DNA from 4 places in the Tardiphaga sp. 20_F10_N6_6 genome. Region 3 is predicted to be linked to each of the others. Evidence: riboswitches for the same ligand, from Rfam matches in the RefSeq annotation. Region 3 holds a riboswitch; each other region holds the start of a gene.
What was found. A riboswitch is a leader RNA that binds a small molecule or an ion and turns the genes downstream of it on or off. The one in region 3 is predicted to bind cobalamin.
Positions count from the first base shown of each region.

Region 1 (3,205 bases), 1.7 Mb from region 3:
CCAGCCCGGAATGACATCGACATTGCCGCCGACTTCGAGACCGCTGGTCTCGGCGCGGGCGACGTTGACGTAATAGCCGAGCGGGCGGGACGCATCGGAGACAAAGTTGATCAGATTGCTGTAATCGGTGGAAAAGCCTGTGACCGACAGCACGACGCGGCCGTTGAAGAGGCTCTGGTCGATACCCGCGTCATAGCCGAAATTGGTTTCCGGCGTCAGGTTTCTGCTGCCGTAGGTCGTGTCGTAAAGCTGAAACAGCGTCGGCGCTTTTGCGCCGGTGCCAGCGCTGGCGCGGAATTTGGTGCCGGTTTCTGTAATGTTGTAGGCAGCCGTAGCGCGCCAGGTCTCGAAGCGGGCAACGTCGACGACGTCATCGACCCGGCCGCCGAGCGTGACGTTGAGCCGTTCACCGATCGGCACAGACCACAAAGCGAAGATCGAGTTGGTGTCCTGCTGTTTGGCTAGCAGCGGCGTCAATGGGCCGGCAACAGGCGAGATATTCGTGCTGTAGGTCTGCGCGGTCTCGGTCTGTGTCTTGGCACCATAGACGAGGGAGCCGAATGCGCCGAGCTTCAGGGTCGCCTGATATTCGGCGCCGAGACTGTTGCCGACATAATCGGAGATTTTCTCGGTGGTGTTTGCCGGCAACCTGTTGGTGCGATAGCTGACGTCGTCAAACATCCGCTCGGTGTGCGTATTCGACACGGTGACATTGTGAGTCAGAATGCCACCGAATGAATCGATGCCGACGCGTCCATAGACGGTTTGCAGCAGACGCGTCGCCGCTGACGGCGTATCCGGAAGCGTTCCCGTTGCTGCATCATAGGCCGAGCGCGTGAACGAATGGACGATGCCTGACTCAAGCCGGATGCCTTCGCCTGCATCGTAGCCGATGCGCGCCGAGCCGCCGACGCGATCGAAGCTGTCGTTTTCGAGATTCGGAAAACGTGCTTCGAGGGCAGGGATACGATAACCGTAACGCGAGAAACCGTTGCTGTGCTGACCGCCGCCGGTGAAGGCATAGGACCACGGACCGTTGGATCCGGTCAGCGATCCCTGCGTCATGACGGTGCCATAGCTGCCGGCTTCCGTGCGGACATTGACCTGCGCAGGACCGGAGCCCTTCTTGGTGATGATGTTGACCACGCCGCTCATGGCGTCTGAGCCATAGAGCGCGCTCTGTGGCCCCTTCAGGACCTCGATGGCGGAGGGCGTGAACATGGCGAATTCGAAGTCGCCCGATGCAGCCGTGGGATCGTTGACGCGGATGCCGTCGATCATCACCAGGGTCTGGCCGGTATTGCCGCCGCGCAGGCGCACATTCGCGGTGCCGCCGGGGCCGCCATTTTCGCTGATATCGAGGCCAGGCACGGTGCGCAGCGCATCGACCAGCGAGCCGGGATTGCTGGTCGCAATGGTTTCGCCTGACACCACGCTAATCGAACTGCCAGTGCGATTGAGCTGTTCGGGTGCTCTGTCCGCCGTCACTACGATTTCGGAGAGCTGCTCGGCACTGGACTGCGCAGCACTGTGAGAGCAGGACAGAACAACAACGGCCGCAGTGCCTGCGGCCAAATTCCGGATAGTCATTTAACCCCTTCCGTCGACCCACCGTCGAACGAGTGTGAAACTCGTTACCGGCCGGTCTCCTGGCTCGCGGTGGTCTCCCGGTCCGCCTTCCCGAATCTGCGATGCAAATTCAGTGGCTTTGTGGACCCGGAATGGCCGCTTACAGTTGCGGGGGCAGCCGCGGCATAGGGGATATTTCCCCGCACCGCATTCCCGTTTCACCTCCTCGCGGAGGCACCGATAACGACAGACAGGAAGCACAGCGCGCCGCGCGGTGCAACAGCCATCACCGCGTTGTGGACTCTATTGCTCGTGCTGTAGCGCGGCGAGCACGTCGTCGGGGCGCTCGACCATCATCATGTGGCCAGTGCCGGGCAGAATCACCGTGCGGGCGTTTTTCAATGCGGCGGCCAGGGTCTTGCCGGCCTTGGCAGGAGTCATCATGTCCCGTTCGCCGAGGATGAGCGTGACCGGGATTTCAAGCTGGCCCGCAGCGGTCAGCGCATTCTGGTATGTATTGCAGGCGTTGAGATCGGTGAACAGCACGCCCGGCTTTGTGGCCTCGAGCACGCGCTGCGCACCGCTATGCATCCACAACCCCGGCGCGAGGCTGCCGCCGAGTTCGGCGCGAAAGCCGAGCCCCCAGATCGACACCATATCGATAGCGGAATGCTGATTGGCTTCGGCATCCTTCAACAGATCCGGGCCGACGGTCATCGTCCCTGCCGTGCCCATCAGGTCGAGGCGCGTGACTTTACCGGGATGCCGCGCTGCGGTCTCCAGCGCAATCAGCGAGCCCATGGAATGGCCGATCAGCCGCGCAGTCTTTGCGCCTGCAGCCTCGATCAATGCTGCCGTCCAGTCTGCGAGATCGGCGATGGTCGTGAGCGCTTCACCCTTTGAGCGACCATGGCCGGGCAGATCCGGCGCCAGCACGGCGAAGCCATGATGCGCGAACCAGCGCGTATGCAGCGCCCAGGTCGAGTGATCGAAGCCGGCGCCGTGGATCATCACGACGACCGGGAGCGATGGATCGAAGGTGCGGCCGCCATTCGCGATATAGGTCTCGTGACCGTTGACGGTGAGTTGCATCGCTCAGCCCTTCTGCGAGATGCGCAGCGCCTGCGCGAGGTCATCGATGATATCATCGGCGGCTTCGATGCCGATGGAGAGGCGGATCAGCTCCTCGCCGATGCCGGCGGCCTTGAGCTGCTCGGCGTCCATCTGCTGATGCGTGGTGCTGCCAGGATGAATGACCAGCGTCTTGGCGTCGCCGACATTGGCGAGATGGCTGGTGAGTTTCAGGGCCTCGATGAATTTGCGGCCGGCATTGCGGCCGCCCTTGATACCAAACGAGACGATGGAGCCGGCGCCGCGCGGCAGCAGGCGTTTCGCGAGTTCGTAATCCGGATGGTTCTCCAGCGACGGATGCAGCACCCAGTCGACCGCCTTGTTGGCCGCGAGCGCTGCCAGCACCGCATGCGTGTTGGCCACATGGCGCTCCATGCGAATGCCCAGCGTTTCGACGCCTTGCAGCAGCTGGAATGCATTGGTCGGCGAGAGACACGCGCCGAAATCGCGCAGGCCCTCGGTGCGGGCGCGCATGATGAAGGCGGCAGCGCCGAACTGTTCGTCG
Region 1 is NZ_CP197239.1:2,386,086-2,389,290, reverse strand. It holds gene AB7813_RS11640 (TonB-dependent receptor plug domain-containing protein) at 1-1,590, opposite strand, end outside; cobalamin riboswitch at 1,623-1,826, opposite strand; gene AB7813_RS11635 (alpha/beta fold hydrolase) at 1,873-2,661, opposite strand; gene AB7813_RS11630 (O-acetylhomoserine aminocarboxypropyltransferase) at 2,665-3,205, opposite strand, start outside.
Region 1: it holds a riboswitch for cobalamin, as region 3 does, so the genes downstream of both, AB7813_RS11640 (TonB-dependent receptor plug domain-containing protein) here and metE (5-methyltetrahydropteroyltriglutamate--homocysteine S-methyltransferase) in region 3, are expected to answer to the same signal.

Region 2 (3,205 bases), 3.7 Mb from region 3:
AGGGGGAAATCGCCGAAAAACAATGCGAATCTGCCAAATGGTTAGCCCAATTTCGGGTCCAGAACCGTGGCCCAAAGGGCCATATCGGCCCGATCCCGGAGCGTAACGGTCATTTGGCCGCTTTGGCCGTCGATTTTGACGTGACCGAAGAACTGCATGCCGGCCGACGGGGGCAAATTCTGCTTATCGGGCCCCGGCGCCTTCACGAAACGGACCTCGGGACCGAAGGTATTGTCGAGCGCCGCCGGGCCGAAGGTTCCGGCGTGGAACGGCCCGGAAACGAACTCCCAGAACGGCTCGAAATCCTGGAACTGGGCCTTCTCCGGATTGTAGTAATGCGCCGCCGTGTAATGCACGTCGGCGGTCAGCCAGACCGTGTTGCGGATACCGGCCGATTTGATGAAGCGCAGAATATCGGCAATTTCCAGCTCGCGGCCCCGCACTGGCCCGTCGCCCTGCGCAATGGCCTCAGACCCGGTTTTGTCGGCAGCGTTGTCATAGACGACGAGGCCGATCGGCATGTCGGAGGCGATGACCTTCCAGGTCGCCTTCGACGCCATCAGGGCGCGCTTCAGCCAGGCCATCTGCTCCGGGCCGATGAAATACGCATCCGGACCATAGCTCTCCTGCAGATTCGGGCCGTTGGGCCCGCGATAGCTGCGCTCGTCCAGCATGAAGACATCGAGATGCGGGCCGTAATTGAGCGTGCGATAGACCCGGCCGTGTTCGGTCAGATTGACCGAGATCGGATACATCTCGTGAAAGGCACGCGCGCCGCGCGCAGCCAGTAGCGTGATGTCGCGCTCCTTGTAAGACGACGGCAACTGCTTCGAGAGCGACCAGTTGTTGGTGACCTCGTGATCGTCCCACTGGCCGAAGATCGGCACCTGCGCATTGAATGCGCGGACATTGTCGTCGAGTAGATTGTATTTGTGCGCGGCGCGGAATTCATCGAGCGTTTCGGCGACCTTCGCCTTCTCCGGCACCGTGATGGTGTTCTTCCAGATCGCGCCGTCAGGCAGTTTCGTTTCAGGCAGGATCGGACCATCGGCGTAGATCGTATCGCCGGAATGGATCAGGAAATCCGGGTTGTGCTTTCGCATGGTGGCGAAGGTGACCATGCCGCCATCGTCAGCATTGATACCCCAGCCCTGGCCGGCGACATCGCCGCCCCAGACAAAGGACACATCGCGGCGATCCGCCGGCGCGGTGCGGAAGCGGCCGATCACGGGCTCGCCGACGATGTCGGTATGCGAGAGATCGCGGAATTTGACGCGGTAGAAGATGTCCTGCCCGGCCGGCAGATTATCGAGCAGCAGCTTCGCCGTGAAATCGCTCTCGGGCAGCGCTGCAATCGGCGGCAAGGCGCGCGCATTGCTGAAGGATTCGGTGGTGGCGACTTCCACCATCATCTGCGCCGGACGATCGGCGCGCGACCAGATCATGCCACTGCTCGTCCCGACATCGCCGGACTGCACGCCATGCGACACCACCGGACGATCCGCCGCACGGCTGAGGTAAGGCATCGCCAGGAAGCTTGCGCCTGCTGCGGCTGAGTGCGCGAGGAAGCGACGACGGGAAATATGTAGCGCCATGGCGAACTCCTGATCCTGGCTCTGGCACCAGTGGCTCTAGGCAGATCGCTTGACGCTGCGATGACAGGTGATGCGCAATATCAACACCCGCCAAAGCAAGCTGCGAATGATTGGCAGCTTGATTGACACATTTGGAAATTTCACCTTAACGTGAACGCGACGGTTCCCTTCGGGGATCAAAAGGGAATGCGGTGAGGGGGATCCCCCGATTCCGCGGCTGCCCCCGCAACTGTAAGCGGCGAGCCTGCGCCAAGAGCCACTGGGTGTTCACCTGGGAAGGCGGCGACAGGCAGTGACCCGCGAGCCAGGAGACCTGCCGCCAGTCGTGGTCACACGCGAGCACATTGGGCGGGGTGTCCTGGTGGAAGTCACACTGCCTGTTTGAAAGCGGCGGGGCGACTTGGTTTGCGGTGACGTGCCACGTAACCGCGAGTCCTGTTCATGACCTCCGTTTCTCCCGTCGCATTGAAGCGACATGCTCCCTTTCTTTATTCTGTTGCCCTCTCCTGCTTGTTGTGTCCGAGCGAAAGCTGGTCGCAAACCTCACAGTCGAGCCAGACGCTCGATCCTGTTGTCGTTCAGCCGTCAGCGACGCCTCAGCGCGCACGCCGCGCCACGAACGGCAATGCATCGCGCGCTGCGCGCTCGCGGCAGCAGCGCAATGTCGCTGCCAATACCGGCGCGCCGGTTGCCACGCCGACAGGCGCTGTCTTCGCAGCGCCGACGCTCAACCTCACAGGCACTACATCCACCGGCAGCCGCCTCGGCCTCACGCGCCTGCAGACGCCGGCCAGCGTCGAAGTGATCTCGGCAGAAACCATGGCCGAACGCGGCCAGCAGAACGTCGTCGATGCCGTCACGCAGAATGCCACCGGCTTTACGGCCATTGGCGAACCCGGCAATGGTGGCATTGCTTTCAGCACCCGCGGCTTCGCCGGCAGCGGCTCAGTCACCTCGCTCTATGACGGCACACGCCTCTATGTCGGCTCCGGCACGGTGAACTTCCCCTTCGACACCTGGACCGCCGAGAAGATCGAAGTGCTGCGCGGCCCCGCCTCCGTCATGTATGGCGAAGGCGCCATCGGCGGCGCTATCAACGTGATTTCGAAACTGCCGCTCTGGGTGCCACGCAACCAGGCCGAAATCTCTCTGGACAGCAACATGACGCGCCGCATCGCTCTCGATAGCGGCGGCCCGGTCAGCAAGGACGTCGCCTATCGTATCGCCGTCACCGGCAACGCGTCCGATGGTTGGGTCGATCGCGACAACACCTCGAACATCGCGCTGCACGCCGCCGTGCAGATCAAGCAGACCGAGGACATCACCTGGACGCTCTCCACCGACTATGGCGACCGCCATCCATCAAAATATTTCGGCACGCCGCTGATTAACGGCCAGCTCAATGAGGCGATCCGCTTCAAGAACTACAATGTCAGCGACAGCAACATCCGCTATCAGGACAGTTGGAGCCAGGTGAAGACCGAGTGGCAGGTGGCCGACGGCATCACCCTGCGCAACACGCTCTATTACATGTATGCGAAGCGCCACTGGAAGGAGGTCGAGATCTACGGCTTCAATTCCGGCACCGGCCTGATCGATCGCGGCGATTA
Region 2 is NZ_CP197239.1:4,397,843-4,401,047, reverse strand. It holds gene AB7813_RS21200 (alkaline phosphatase D family protein) at 42-1,595, opposite strand; cobalamin riboswitch at 1,741-1,930, shown strand; gene AB7813_RS21195 (TonB-dependent receptor) at 2,037-3,205, shown strand, end outside.
Region 2: it holds a riboswitch for cobalamin, as region 3 does, so the genes downstream of both, AB7813_RS21195 (TonB-dependent receptor) here and metE (5-methyltetrahydropteroyltriglutamate--homocysteine S-methyltransferase) in region 3, are expected to answer to the same signal.

Region 3 (3,205 bases):
TACCCCTGACATGGGCTCCGCGTGCGTTTCTCACTTCCGCGGTCTGCGGAAACGAGCCGATGGTCGTTGTCGGGAATGCCGGCAGTTTGAAGCGTCGATGCTGTTCGGCAGCGCGCGTGGCAAAGTCACTGCCTCGACGACGCATTGTCGCGTCAACAGAGGCGACGCGTTTGGCGACCGCAAGATCGTGGATCTTCGACGATGCCAGTCGCGCAGCCGCCGCGGCATCCGACGCGACAAGCGTTGCAGCGACATCAGCGCGGCTGCCAGCCAGCGCTGCTCCAAGTGCGGCCAGCTCTTCCATCTTCTGGATCGAAAAAGCCAGCCAGCTTTTGACGTCCGGATCGAGATCAGTCTCAAGGCTGAGATCGATCGGCACATGTAGCAGCGAACAGGACGGCGCGAGCTCAACGCGATCCCTCCCCAGGAGATCGACCATGGGCTCCAGACCATCGAGCAGGCTGGACAGATCGGACCGCCAGATATTACGTCCATCGATCACGCCGAGCGAGAGGACCAGATCCTTCGGCGCCTTCGCAGCGACTTCGTCGAACTGATCGGGTGCCCGAACCAGATCGAGATGAAGCCCGGCGACGGGGAGCGACAGGGCCAGATCGAGGTTGTCGCTAAGTTCGCCAAAGTAAGTGTTCAGCATGATCCTGAGCTGCGGGACCGCTTCTGCAAAGGCGGCGTAGGTCCGCTGCAGCGCCTACCGGGCCGGCGCGTCAAGATCGAGCACCAGACATGGCTCATCCAGTTGCACCCATTCTGCGCCTCTGTCGGCCAATTCCCCGAGCACCTCGACATAAACAGGCAGTAATCGATCGAGCAGCGTCAGCGGATCGAATGACGCATCCGCACTCTTGGCCAGCTTCAGATAGGTCACAGGGCCGACCAGCACAGGCCGCGTCTGATAGCCGAGCGATCTCGCCTCTTCGTACTCCTTGATCGGCTTGCGCGATGCGAGACCGAAGGTCTGATCCTGCACCAGCTCAGGCACCATGAAATGATAGTTGGTATCAAACCACTTGGTCATCTCCTGTGCTGGTACGCCTTGCGACGTGTCTTGCGCATGAGAGCCGTGCGTGCAGGCCTCGTCATGCCCAGCGCCTTGTGATCCACGCGCCATGGCAAAATAGGTCGCGAAGGAAACGTCTCCGCCCTTCCAGCCATAGACTTTGGGAATGGCGCCTACCATGACGCTGGTATCGAGCACCTGATCGTAGAAGGAGAAGTCGTTCGACGGCATGACCGTGATCCCGAGCGACTTCTGACGCGCCCAATTTGCGGCACGCAGCCCGACGCCGACATCGATCAGCGCATTCTCGTCGATTGCACCGGACCAATAGCTTTCCAGCGCCATCTTGAGCTCACGCCGCGGACCGATCCGTGGCGTTCCCAATGTAGCAACAGGAAGGGAGGACGTAGATTTGGCAGAAGACTTTGAAGAAGTAGACTTTGACACAGTAGACATGGCTTAACCCCAATGATTGGGGGCAAAAGGCCAAAGTGACACGTCTGGATTCCACGACGGCAGTCGCGGAATCGCAACCGCACCACCGGGACACCCCGCCCGAGGACGTTTATGTTGTCGAGGCAGGTCTCCTGGCTCGCGGGTCAATGCTGCTGTCCGGCCTTCCCAAAACCTTTGCGGGTCTCAGTGACTTTAATGGACAGCGGCTCACCGCTTACAGTTGCGGGGGCAGCTCCGGCCTTGGCTTAACGCCTCACCGGCTTCCCTCTTAGCTTCGGGCAAATCTTCCCGAAGAACCACGACATCCTCACATATGGGCAACATCGCGCGGCAGTCAACCGAGCTTGCGTGCGCAAGCTGCCCACTCGCGGCAGCGCGTTGAAGATTCCGGAGCTGGAGTGGGCCGTAGCCCCGAGATCAAACGCATCAAGCCCGGCACGAGGCCGGGCTTGCTCAAATGCTAACTACACTTCGTGGACTGCGCTTATGCGCCGTTGAGGAATTGCAGCGGATCGACCGGCGACGAGCCCTTGCGGATCTCGAAGTGAAGCTGCGGCGAAGTGACTTCGCCGGACTGGCCGGACTTGCCGATCACCTGACCGCGCTTGATGGTCTCACCACGTTTCACCATCAGCTCACTCGCATGGGCATATGCGGTGACGTAACCGTTGGAGTGACGAACGAGAACCAGATTGCCGTAGCCCTTCAGCTCGTTGCCGGAATAGGCAACGACGCCATCTTCGGCTGCCTTGATCGGCGTGCCTTCCGGCACGGCGACATTAATGCCGTCATTTGATTTGCCATTGGTCTTGGCGCCGTAGCCTGTGACCACGCGGCCGCGCACCGGCCAACGGAACGTCGGCAAAGCGCCGGTTGCGTCAGCGGCTTTAGTCGGCGATTCCGGCGTGGTTTCTTCAGGCGTCGTCGTGGCACTTGCCAGACGGGCCTTCTGTGCGGGCTCGGCAGAAGCAACACGGGCCACGGCAGCGGACGTGACCGCGCCAGCCGGAGCGGCCGTCACGGCTGCGACGGGCGCAGCGAGCGGCGCTGCTGCAGGAGCTGCATTGGCCGTACGCGCGCCGGGTACCGTGATCTTGGAGCCAAGCTTCAATTGGGCAGTCGGCGCCAGACCATTGGCGCGCGCGAGTTCGGCGACCGGCACGTTGTTCCGGCGCGAGATGCTCATCAGCGTATCGCCGCGATTGACGAAATGCATGGTCGATGCGCCGACGGCAGGTTTGCTCGCAGCAGCGGCAACGGCCGGAGTTGCCGCAGCGCCCTGGCGCGGAATGATCAGCGACTGGCCGGGCGACAGCGCGCGCGGACCCTTGTAGCCATTGGCCTGCAGGATCGCGGCCGACGAGACGTTGTAGCGCTTCGCCAGACCGTCGAGCGTGTCGCTGGTGCCGACGATGATCGAGGTGCCGCCATCACGGGCAAGGCCATTGGTCGCTGCAACCGAGCGCGGCGCCGTGGAGCCGGTGGTTTCGATCGGCGCACGTGCGGGCGGCGGCGTATACATACCGTTGCCGCCCCCGCTGACGGGTGCAGCCGACGCAACCGGACGAGCTGTCGGATAGGACTGCGGCGCCGAGATCGGCGGCGGCAAAGCCTGCGATTGATACTGCGGCTGCGGATTATAGGCCGGGCGCTGATACTGCGGCAGCTCCTGGCGCTCGACCGGCGCGCGCGGTGCTCGCTGCGGCACCGAGCCGGTGGTTTCGCCTTGCC
Region 3 is NZ_CP197239.1:665,494-668,698, reverse strand. It holds partial or broken gene metE (5-methyltetrahydropteroyltriglutamate--homocysteine S-methyltransferase) at 1-1,474, opposite strand, end outside; cobalamin riboswitch at 1,579-1,790, opposite strand; gene AB7813_RS03065 (peptidoglycan DD-metalloendopeptidase family protein) at 1,959-3,205, opposite strand, start outside.

Region 4 (3,205 bases), 1.7 Mb from region 3:
CAACGCGAGCGCCGACGGCCTGCACCACGATCGGCGCGGGCTTGTCCGTAATGCGTGCATGACCCTTCACGCGCAGCACGCCGTCGAGGCCAAGCGCGTCACTGATGCGTGCACGCATCGCGTCGATGCTCGCAGCAGCGGTGGGTTTGACGACGATGCTGTCGAAGTCGTCATGGTCGTGTTCTTCTTCCTCGCCGTGATGACCGACGCGGGCAGCCATATCGTCCTCGGCGGCGGCATTGAGGCCGATCAGCACCGATGGCGCGAGATCGCCCTTGGAGCGCACGATGCTCACGCCGGGACGCAGCACGGCTTTGAGCTTGGTCTCAATCTCGGCGAGTTTTTCCGGAGCGACGAGATCGCTCTTCGACAAAACCACCAGATCAGCGCAAGCGAGCTGGTCCTCGAACACTTCCTCGATTGGGTCGTCGTGTTCGATGCCTTCGTCCTTGGCGCGCTGTTCGGCAACAGCGTCTTCGTCCAGCGTGACACGGCCTTCAGAGAGCGCCAGTGCGTCGACGACAGTGACGACGCCATCGACAGTGGCGCGAGTCTTCACCGCCGGCCAGGCAAAGGCCTTCAACAGCGGCTGCGGCAGCGCGAGGCCGGAGGTCTCGATGACGATGGCATCGAGCGGACGCTCGCGCGACAGCAGCTTATCCATGGTCGGCACGAAGTCGTCGGCGACGGTGCAGCAGATGCAGCCATTGGTAAGCTCGACGATATCGCCGGGCGCACAGGCTTTTGCCGCGCATTCCTCGACCAGACCGCCATCGAAACCGGCATCGCCGAACTCATTGACGATCACGGCGATGCGGCGGCCATCGGCCTGGGTCAGCAGCGAGCGCAGCAGCGTGGTCTTGCCGGCGCCGAGAAATCCGGTGAGGACGGTGACGGGAACGCGGGACATTCAATTCTCCTGGGAACGCTTGAGCCAGAGCGGAAGCCCGGCGGCAATGAAAGCAACATTCGGCACGGCGGCCGCGATGATTTGGTTGAGCCGCCCCTGCGCATCGCGAAAAGCGCGTCCGAGTGGCGTCTCCGGCACGAGACCGAGGCCGACTTCGTTGGACACGAACACGATCGGATAGCGCGAGACATCGAGAAAACGCACGAGGCGCTTCGCTTCAATCTCTGGATCGCGCTCGGCCAACATCAGGTTCGACAGCCACAGTGTCAGGCAATCCACCAGCACGACGCGCCCCACCGTCGCCTCGCGCGTCAGCGCATCGACAAGCGCCAGCGGCTCTTCCAAGGTGATCCAGCTTTCTCCGCGCTGCCTGCGATGCTGCGCGATGCGGGCGTGCATCTCGTCATCGCCGGCCGTTGCCGTGGCCAGATAGATTTTCGTCAGGCCTATACCATCGACCAGTTTCTCGGCGAAGGACGACTTGCCGGAGCGCGCGCCGCCCAGCACCAACGTGGTGGAGGCCGCGGTCATTTCGGAGCACGTCCGTCTTCGGGTGACCAGCGCAATGGCGGCACGCGCGCGACCATACCCTTGCGCAACACCTCGGCGCGTTCCCGCCACGGTACAAGACCGTAGTCGGCCTTCTGATAGGACTCCACGAAAGACACCAGCGCCGCGCTGCCGCTGTCGGTCTGCAGATCGCCGAACAGGAACGTGTAGCCATCGGGACTCGTCACCGCGACCGTCGCCGGCCGTTTGCAGACGCTGAGACACTGCACCGGACGCACTATCACAGTAGCATCCCCATTGCCGAGCGCGGCCTTCACGGCATCGAACATGTCCGGCCCGACGATCGTGCCGGTTTCGGCAGCCTTGCAGCTGATGCACACGCTCACGACAACGGGACCAGCCGGCACAGGGCGCGGCGGTTCGACCGAAATTTGTTCGCCAGAGATATCGGCGCTGTCGTGATCCATCACATGCTCAGTTCATGCCCTCACGGGCCTACGAGCTTTGTTGGATCGCGCCGACAGCATGGCCGTCGGTTCGCTCCCGTCCGGTGCACCCCGCCCCGACGACGCCTCCAAAGCACAGTTCGTGATGGCAGGTCTCCTGGCTTGCGAGTCATAGCCTGTTGCCGCCTTCCCAAGAATTCTGAAGAATTCCCAGTGGCACCGGCGCGGGCTCGTCGCTTACAGTTGCGGGGGCAGCGCCGGCCTCAAACCGGCTTCCCTATTCACCTTCCACGCGGAAGGACCATCGCAAAAGACGCTATCTGCCGGGTGCGCCGGGGTCAACCGCGCCGACGGACTGTCGCCCGGACCTGTTGACCTTGTAGGTCGTCTTGCGTCAGTTAGGCCGCGAAAAGGAACCCTATGCCCGCTTATTCCCAGTCCTTGTGGCAGCCGCCCGCCATTGCGCCTGTTGATCCGCAGATCGCGGCAGGCATCCGCGCCGTCATCGACGGCAAGGCCAAACCGCCGGGATCGCTGGGGAGAATCGAGGACCTGGCGCTGCAGCTCGGCATGATCCGGCATCCGGGCGAGCCCCGCGGCGACAATGCCGTGCTGCTGGTCTTCGCGGGGGATCACGGACTCGTAGCCGAAGGCGTGTCGCAATATCCGTCGGCGGTCACGGTCGCGATGGTGATGACCTATCTGGCCGGCCGCGCCACGGCCAATGCTTTCGCCGCGGCCAATGACATCGGTGTGCGCGTGATCGACATCGGCGTCGCCGCCGAGCTGCCGGTGCACCCGAAGCTGGTCGATGCAAAGGTTCGCGTGGGTACGGCGAATGCCGCGCGCGAGCCAGCGATGACGGCAGAGCACGCGACGGATGCGCTGACGCGCGGCTTCAGAATCGCCGTCGGTGAGATCAAGGCCGGCGCAGACATCATCGCGCTCGGCGAGATGGGAATTGGCAACACGGCCTCCTCGGCACTGGTGGTTCATCGACTCGCACCGGCACCCCTGGATGATTGTATCGGCGTTGGCGCCGGGCAGGATGATGCCGGCATGGCGCGCAAGCGCGCGGCGATCACGAAGGCGGCAGCGCGCAGCGACGCAACTGCGCCACTGGATGTGCTGGCCCAATTCGGCGGATTGGAAATCGCTGGCATGGCCGGAGCGATCCTCGGCGCAGCTTCGCAACGGCGGCCGGTGATCATCGACGGCTTCATCTCCAGCGCCGCGGCACTGCTCGCCGTTCGTCTGTGCCCGGCTGCACGCGGCTACTGCGTCTTCGCACATCGTTCGGCTGAACGCGGCCACGACATGGTGCTCAATGCGCTCGATG
Region 4 is NZ_CP197239.1:2,400,377-2,403,581, forward strand. It holds gene cobW (cobalamin biosynthesis protein CobW) at 1-910, opposite strand, end outside; gene cobU (bifunctional adenosylcobinamide kinase/adenosylcobinamide-phosphate guanylyltransferase) at 911-1,441, opposite strand; gene AB7813_RS11695 (DUF1636 family protein) at 1,438-1,887, opposite strand; cobalamin riboswitch at 1,997-2,187, opposite strand; gene cobT (nicotinate-nucleotide--dimethylbenzimidazole phosphoribosyltransferase) at 2,287-3,205, shown strand, end outside.
Region 4: it holds a riboswitch for cobalamin, as region 3 does, so the genes downstream of both, AB7813_RS11695 (DUF1636 family protein) here and metE (5-methyltetrahydropteroyltriglutamate--homocysteine S-methyltransferase) in region 3, are expected to answer to the same signal.